One region of the Paenibacillus sp. J2R1T-4 genome, then DNA from elsewhere that is predicted to be linked to it. Evidence: riboswitches for the same ligand, from Rfam matches in the RefSeq annotation. Region 1 holds a riboswitch; the other holds the start of a gene.

Region 1 (3,418 bases):
GAGGCGTTCAATAAATATGCAGAAGCGCTTCCCGATCAAGTCACCTTGCTGGTAGATACGTACGATACTTTGAACAGCGGAGTGCCTAATGCGATCAAGACGGCGCGGTTACTGGAAGGTATGGGCAAGAAGCTGAACGCCATCAGGCTGGATAGCGGAGACTTGGCTTACCTCTCACAGAGCGCGCGGAAGCTTCTGGATGAAGCAGGCCTGTCGGACGTGAAGATCGTAGCTTCGAATGATCTCGACGAGAATATTATTCTCAACCTCAAAGCACAGGGTGCAAAGATCGACATTTGGGGAGTGGGCACTCAATTAATAACTGGCGGTGATCAGCCTGCGCTTGGCGGGGTGTATAAGCTAGTCGCGAGGGAAAAGGCGGGAAAGTACGTACCGGTCATCAAGATCTCAGGCAACCCAGAGAAAGTATCGAATCCAGGGTTCAAGGATGTGTACCGGATCGTGAACAAGGCGACGGGGAAAGCGGAAGCCGATTACGTAGCACTGGGGCATGAGGTAGATGTTCGGGCTGGTGAGCGGATTAAGCTGTTCGATCCCGTCCATCCGTATATTCATAAATTCATTGAGAATTATGAGGCTGTCGCTCTGTTGGAACCGATATTTCACGAGGGGGAGTTGGTTTATCAGCTGCCTGGCTTGGAGCATATTCGCGCCTACCATGAGGAGCAGCTGACCCTGTTCTGGCCGCAAATACTTCGTAAGCTGAATCCGGAGATGTATCGCGTTAACTTGAGTACTGCGGTATGGGAGCTGAAGATGGAACTGATCGAGAAACATCGCAAACCTAATTAGTAACATCTGGCTTATTAAGGATATGGGCTGACTCCATGTAAGAAAGTGCATGAATTGGAAACGTATTGTGCACCAAAGGATATCGCCCTGCATACACTAATTTAGGTTCTGTTTATTTTGATGATTCCGGATCGTTTGCATAGCCGTGCAGCAACAATCCAGGTGGGGTAGCAGCTATGCTATATGCGCTCCAGCATTGACATACCTGGTATCATCCAATAAAATTAGAGTAGCGCTTAATTTCCGGTTTTGTGTTCCGGGAAGCGGGGGAACCAATTTGTAGGGGCGAATCGATCATGTGATCGTAGGGAACCATCTTTCCCGAGTCCGTCAGCTAACCTCGTCAGCAGTAGATGGGTCAAGTTTATTTGTGATTATTACGCACAATTGACCCGGCTAAGGGTCTTTTTTATATTTATGACCCTCTGTATGCACTAGCGCTTATCGATGCGTTGCGGCAGTGGGTCTATTCGGCATGTACTCACCGCTGCCCCGGATCGTATAACAGGACCAGTGAAGAGGAGGATGAGAAGTATGCTGAAGCGTAAGTTATCCATTGCCCAACCACAGGAGGAGAGTGTCTCGCCGGATGCGGTCACAGATCAATGTGTTCTAAGCATCAACGATTATTATCGGGGGCTAGTCGATCGGACGGACGCACAAGAATCGATGCGCAGGCTCATTGCTGTAATGGAGAATGAGAACGGAATGGATGAGTATGACAGATGGGATGAAGCTGGGCTTGAACTGGAAGGCGAGGTTGATCATGGTTATTCCAGCTACGGCGGGAACACAGTGAGGCTGAGCTTGCCTGATGTAAGAAGTGACCGGGGGTGCGGCTGCAGTAACTGCGCACCGCTGAATGGCAGTACGCTCAATGCTCCGATGGAGCAGTTGGAAGCGGGACTCGCTTTTATCGAGTCGCATGCTGAGATTAGCAATGTATGGCTGAGCGGTCGAGACAGCTTTGTTATGCCTACTTCTCTATTGGGTTACATTATGAGGCGGTTAAGCGCAGCTGAACATGTACGCACGATCCGTCTGGAATCCAAGCTTCCGATCTTATACCCCATGCGTGTTACCGCTGATATGGAATTGTTGGATATTATTCGTTCCTGCTCGCGTCCTGATCAACGTATTTATGTCAAGGCGCACATCCATCATCCCGATGAGCTTACTCTTGAGGCGAGAAGCTGCTTCGAGGCCTTGAGGCAAGCAGGGGCGATCGTGGTCAATCACACGCCTATATGGAAGGGCATCAACGACGATTCTGTAGTACTGAGCCATTTGCTGGACTGCATTACACAGGTTGGGGTTACACCGAACTATTTTTACGTTCATAATTCCGAGGCGGCTGTTGCTGCAGACGTATCTCTTCCTCTCGCCAAAGCTTACACACTTGTCGAAGAAACCAAAACACGCACATCCGGGTTCGGCAAACGGGTTCGCCTATACGTCGGCCATGCTTCTGGACGAATTGAAGTGCTGGCGATTGAGCAGGGCAAGGCGTATTTGAAATATGTACAGTCGCGCGACAATCGAGACGGACAGTTCATGATCTGGGATTGTCCTGACGAAGCTCTGTTTCTCGATGAACAGATTGAAGTCGGGAATGAAGATTACGCTGCCGACGAGTTGAAAGTTGTTGAACTGGCAGGCTTGGAAGACTTCGATCATACAACCGTATATATCCATTCTTATCCGATGAGGATCATCGGAGACTGAATATCAGAGTAACCGCCCAATCCGGGCGGTTACTCTTGTAAATAGGGCCCCTGCTATCGCCGACGCCGAGCTGCAAGTGCTGGTCTCGTTATAGAGAACGAGGACAAATCAAAGCTGGAGCTCCCCTCGGTCAGCAGCTGTGCCGCGATTTCGCCCATAACGCTTGAGAACTTGAAGCCATGTCCAGAAAATCCGGCAAGGATAACAGCATGCCGGTGCTCTGGAAGCACATCGACAATAAAATCTTCATCAGGGGTCATGGAGTATAGGCATACTTTCCCCTCACGCAGTGATCCTGCGGCCTGGGGCATGCAGGTCTCAAGAAACATTCTGAGATCGCCCTCATCCTCCGGCCTAACGCCGAACTGGCGATTCACCTCGTCAGGATGAACTGGAAGACCGCTATCATGTCTGCCTACCTTAACACCGCCCCCATCCATATCAGGGAAGCCATAGAAAGTACCTCCATCAAGTTGGAATATAAAAGCAGGGAAGCGGCTTGAGTGATACAACTCCGCATCAGACTCGAACCATCCAACAGTTTTGCGAGTGGGCTGTACCGCCGCATGGATTCCCGCCGTCTCCAGAAGATAAGGGACCCAGGCTCCAGCACTCACAACAATTCGATCTGCATGGAAGGTCCCTTCGTCTGTCTTCACTATAGTTCCGCTCTGAGCGAGCTCGATCGCTCGAACCCGTTGGCCGGTCAATAGCTTGGCTCCATGCGCCAAAGCAAGACCCTTGTAAGATTGGACGCATACTTCGCTCTTTAGCACCCCGGAGCTAGTCTCCAAACAACCTATGAAGTCATCCTCCAGACGAATTCCAGGCCACCGGTGGCAAATCTCCCGGGCTTCTAACAGCTCAAGAGGCAATCCGT
Region 2 (3,418 bases), on a different contig from region 1:
AAAGCATCGAGGATCAAATCGGACAAAAGCAAATGCTGAGGGTCCTGCGCACTTATTTCGAACGTTGGAAGTTCCGACATCCCTCTACACAAGATTTTCAGAAAACTTTGGAAGACGTAACAAAGACTAGCTGGAGCGGGTTTTTCGACCAATTCGTGTATGACGGGATGATGACGGACTATTCAATTGATCAGGTTCAAACTTCGAAAAAAAAGAAAGACGGAACACTCCTATACGAGACCGCTGTCGTTGTAAAGAAGCTCGGCGGCTCCTATAAAGATGTCCCTATCCATTTCCATTTCCAAGACGGATCTACCGTGGAGAAAACATGGGAGGGTACGGAACTGCTCACTACGTTCACGATGACCAGTCAGTCACCGTTAGAATGGGCCGCTATTGATCCGCATCATACATTGATCCTGGAAAATAAGCGCATCAACAACTTTTATCAAACCCAGATTGATCCGAAGTGGAAAGTGCGGTGGAATATAGGCTTGGTTAAATTAATTGAGAGTGTTGTCGACGGGATTGCTTGGTAGGTCCGTAAATGTTTTGGGAGGATAAAACGATGATGAAATATCTCAAACACGGCTTTCAGACTATGACTTCGCAATATTTCGTGCTGCTCGTATTATGGGTGTACCAATTCACATGGGGACTGCTGCTGCTCCATTTCGTCAAATCCATCGTCATTCCTTTGCTGCACCGATACCCAAGCGGGCACCTGTCCACGTCAGCCGTCCAGCTGTTCTTGGCTGAAGGCGAGTTTCAACTTATGAAGACCGATATCAGCCATTCCTACTTGTGGACGTTGCTTGGGCTTGTCCTTATTAGAATGATATTGACTCCTATTTTGAATGCTGGCATCTTTTATTCCATCCATAATACTAGTCTGAACTCGGGTTATCGCTTCTTCAAGGGTGTGAAGGAATTAGGAGGTATATTCGCCCTCTATTACTTCGTGCAGGTAGTGCTGACAATTGCTCCTGGTTACTGGCTCTATCCGATTGTCAGGAAAGCATTCACCACACAAACCTCCTACGAATCTCTCATCATCGCGGTGCTTCCTTCGGTACTTGCTTTCCTGATCTACGCCTATATGGTTCATTTGTGCTTCGTCTATCTTATGTTGGGCCGTACGGCACAGAAGCCTATGTCGGGATCGATTGGTGTGTTCCTTCGACATATTCCCATGATCCTGCTGTTATCCAGCTTCCTGTTATTGTTATCGGGCGTTCTCACTTCCTTGACGATGTCTGCATCTCTCGTGTGGGCCGGCCTCTCAGCACTCATTCTTCATCAAGTATTCCATTTGTTAAAAATGTTGTTCAAGCTGTGGGCGGTTTCGACCCAATATCACTATTTCAGCGAGCACAACATGCGATAGTTCGGTTCTAAGCACCTTAAAGCCCGAAATCCAATGCGGATTTCGGGCTTTTCGCATATTTTGTTATTTTTTTTGCACAAGAAGGAGGATTTTGGCATACAAAGGCGAATTAGAAAACTTAGCAAAAAACAAATCGATATTTGCCGAATTCCCATTCTTGGGAAACGGGGGATCCAATCTGGGTGAATTGATCTCGCTTCAAAGTGATCATAGGGAACCTTCAACCGAACCCTCAGCTAACCTCGTAGGCACTGGAAGGAGTTTCCTGTTTGAAAAAGCTTTTACTATTGTTCGCAAGTATTACCATGTTATTCTGCTTTCAGCTTGGAAGCGCTTCAGCAGAAACGGTCCTCGAATCAACAGTGGACGAGCTCGCAGGCACGAAATACAGATACGGAGGAATTTCCCCGACAACTGGCTTCGATTGCTCCGGCTTCACCATGTTCGTATTCAATAAGTTCGGTATCGAACTTGACCATCAATCCAAAGCCCAGAACAAAGAAGGCTACTGGATTCCGAAAGAAGATTTACGTGCAGGCGATCTTGTATTCTTCAACACAGACGGTAAAGGCATCTCACATGTCGGCATTTACCTCGGTGACGATGTGTTCGTTCATTCGGCCACGAATAAGGGCGTCGTGAAGAACACATTGAGCGAATCGTACTATGCCAAGCGTTATGTATCCGCTCGTAGAGTGCTGTGGGATGACCTCTATGATCAATTAAACGCACAAGTGGCACATTGAAACAGGGATTTATAAATTTTTTCTAAGATGTTCACAAGCCCGGTATGATGCGGATCTTTCCGCCGTGCCGGGCTTGTATTCTATTCGTGGGGAGCTTGTCCCGGTAGCGCTCTGATGCTCTCGTTGACCAAGTCACGAAAAGATTCCGCAGCTGGTGTTAACCGTTCCTTAGCCCGCCAGCACAAGTGTATGGGATTGTGGAGTTGGACCTCCTGAACGTGAACGATACATACCTCGCCCTCCTCCAGCGCTTGTTTCACTTCTAATGCAGACACGAACATCGCTCCGTAACCGGCTGCAACAGCTCGTATAATTTCATACAGCCCGTTGACCGTTAAGCCAATTTTAAGCGGCAGCCCTATTTCACGGGATAGTCCTTCTAACTTCTCGCGTGCAGAGCTTCCCTCTTCTCTTACAATGAAGGGTTCTTGCAAGATTGACTCGAGGGTTGCTTTACGGTTAGCTAAGGGATGATGCTTCGGTACTACGAAACACATAGCATCTTGAAGCAGCAGCTCATGTTCCAGTTGATCAGGGATTATCCCTCCTCCCCCTATAATAGCGAGATCAGCCTGGTAAGTAAGCAACCGTTGGACGGCTTCCCTCCGGTTACACGAATGAATGTTGATCTCTATATCCGGCGACCCAAGTTTATAGCCTGCTGTCCATTGCGGGAGCAGACGGTGTGCCGGCAGGGAGGTAACGGATAAACGCAGCTTTCCTTGCTTCCCCTCCCGATATAAACTTACACGATCCTCGATCTCTCGCTCCATCGCGAAGAGGCGCTCAGCATGCTCGGCCAGCATGCGGCCAGCATCGGTTAAGATGACTCCCCTCCCCTTCGAAATTAATAGGGTCAGTCCCGTCTCCCGTTCGAGATTACGCAATTGCATTGTAACGGCAGGCTGACTGATACGCAGATGCTCAGATGCTTTTGTCACACTGCCTAACCTCGCCACCGTATCGAACAGCCTGAGGGCGTGCAAATTCATGTGGACTCCACCTATTCATAACTATTATTTATGCATTATGCTCAATAATATATTAGATTTATGATCAACTGCAAGATATCCTGAACCTATACATTGTAGGCGGAGGAGATATCGATGAAGTGGATTTGTTGGGAGTGCAATAAAGAACGAGCTGGATCACTAGAGCAGTCCTTTCAATGTGAATGCGGCGGGTGGTATGACATCAAGCAGGATTTGCGCGGTGTGGATAGTGAGTTGCTGAAACGAGTGTTTCACGAGCGTTTATCCGCACGAATGACTCCTTATGCAAGCGG

Evidence for each region. Region 1 has a riboswitch for cyclic di-AMP ahead of AC58QD_RS31930 (KamA family radical SAM protein). Riboswitches for the same ligand answer to the same signal wherever they lie in the genome.
Region 2: linked by a shared signal. The riboswitch ahead of AC58QD_RS18560 (C40 family peptidase) and the one ahead of AC58QD_RS31930 (KamA family radical SAM protein) in region 1 are both predicted to bind cyclic di-AMP.

Annotation. Positions count from the first base shown of each region.
Region 1 covers NZ_JCAUBA010000035.1:40,564-43,981, forward strand. The annotation lists gene AC58QD_RS31925 (nicotinate phosphoribosyltransferase) at 1-813, shown strand, start outside; cyclic di-AMP (ydaO/yuaA leader) riboswitch at 1,037-1,177, shown strand; gene AC58QD_RS31930 (KamA family radical SAM protein) at 1,348-2,538, shown strand; gene solA (N-methyl-L-tryptophan oxidase) at 2,592-3,418, opposite strand, start outside.
Region 2 covers NZ_JCAUBA010000011.1:24,829-28,246, forward strand. The annotation lists gene AC58QD_RS18550 (M1 family metallopeptidase) at 1-539, shown strand, start outside; gene AC58QD_RS18555 (hypothetical protein) at 569-1,387, shown strand; cyclic di-AMP (ydaO/yuaA leader) riboswitch at 1,519-1,653, shown strand; gene AC58QD_RS18560 (C40 family peptidase) at 1,657-2,133, shown strand; gene AC58QD_RS18565 (LysR family transcriptional regulator) at 2,214-3,125, opposite strand; gene thrC (threonine synthase) at 3,240-3,418, shown strand, end outside.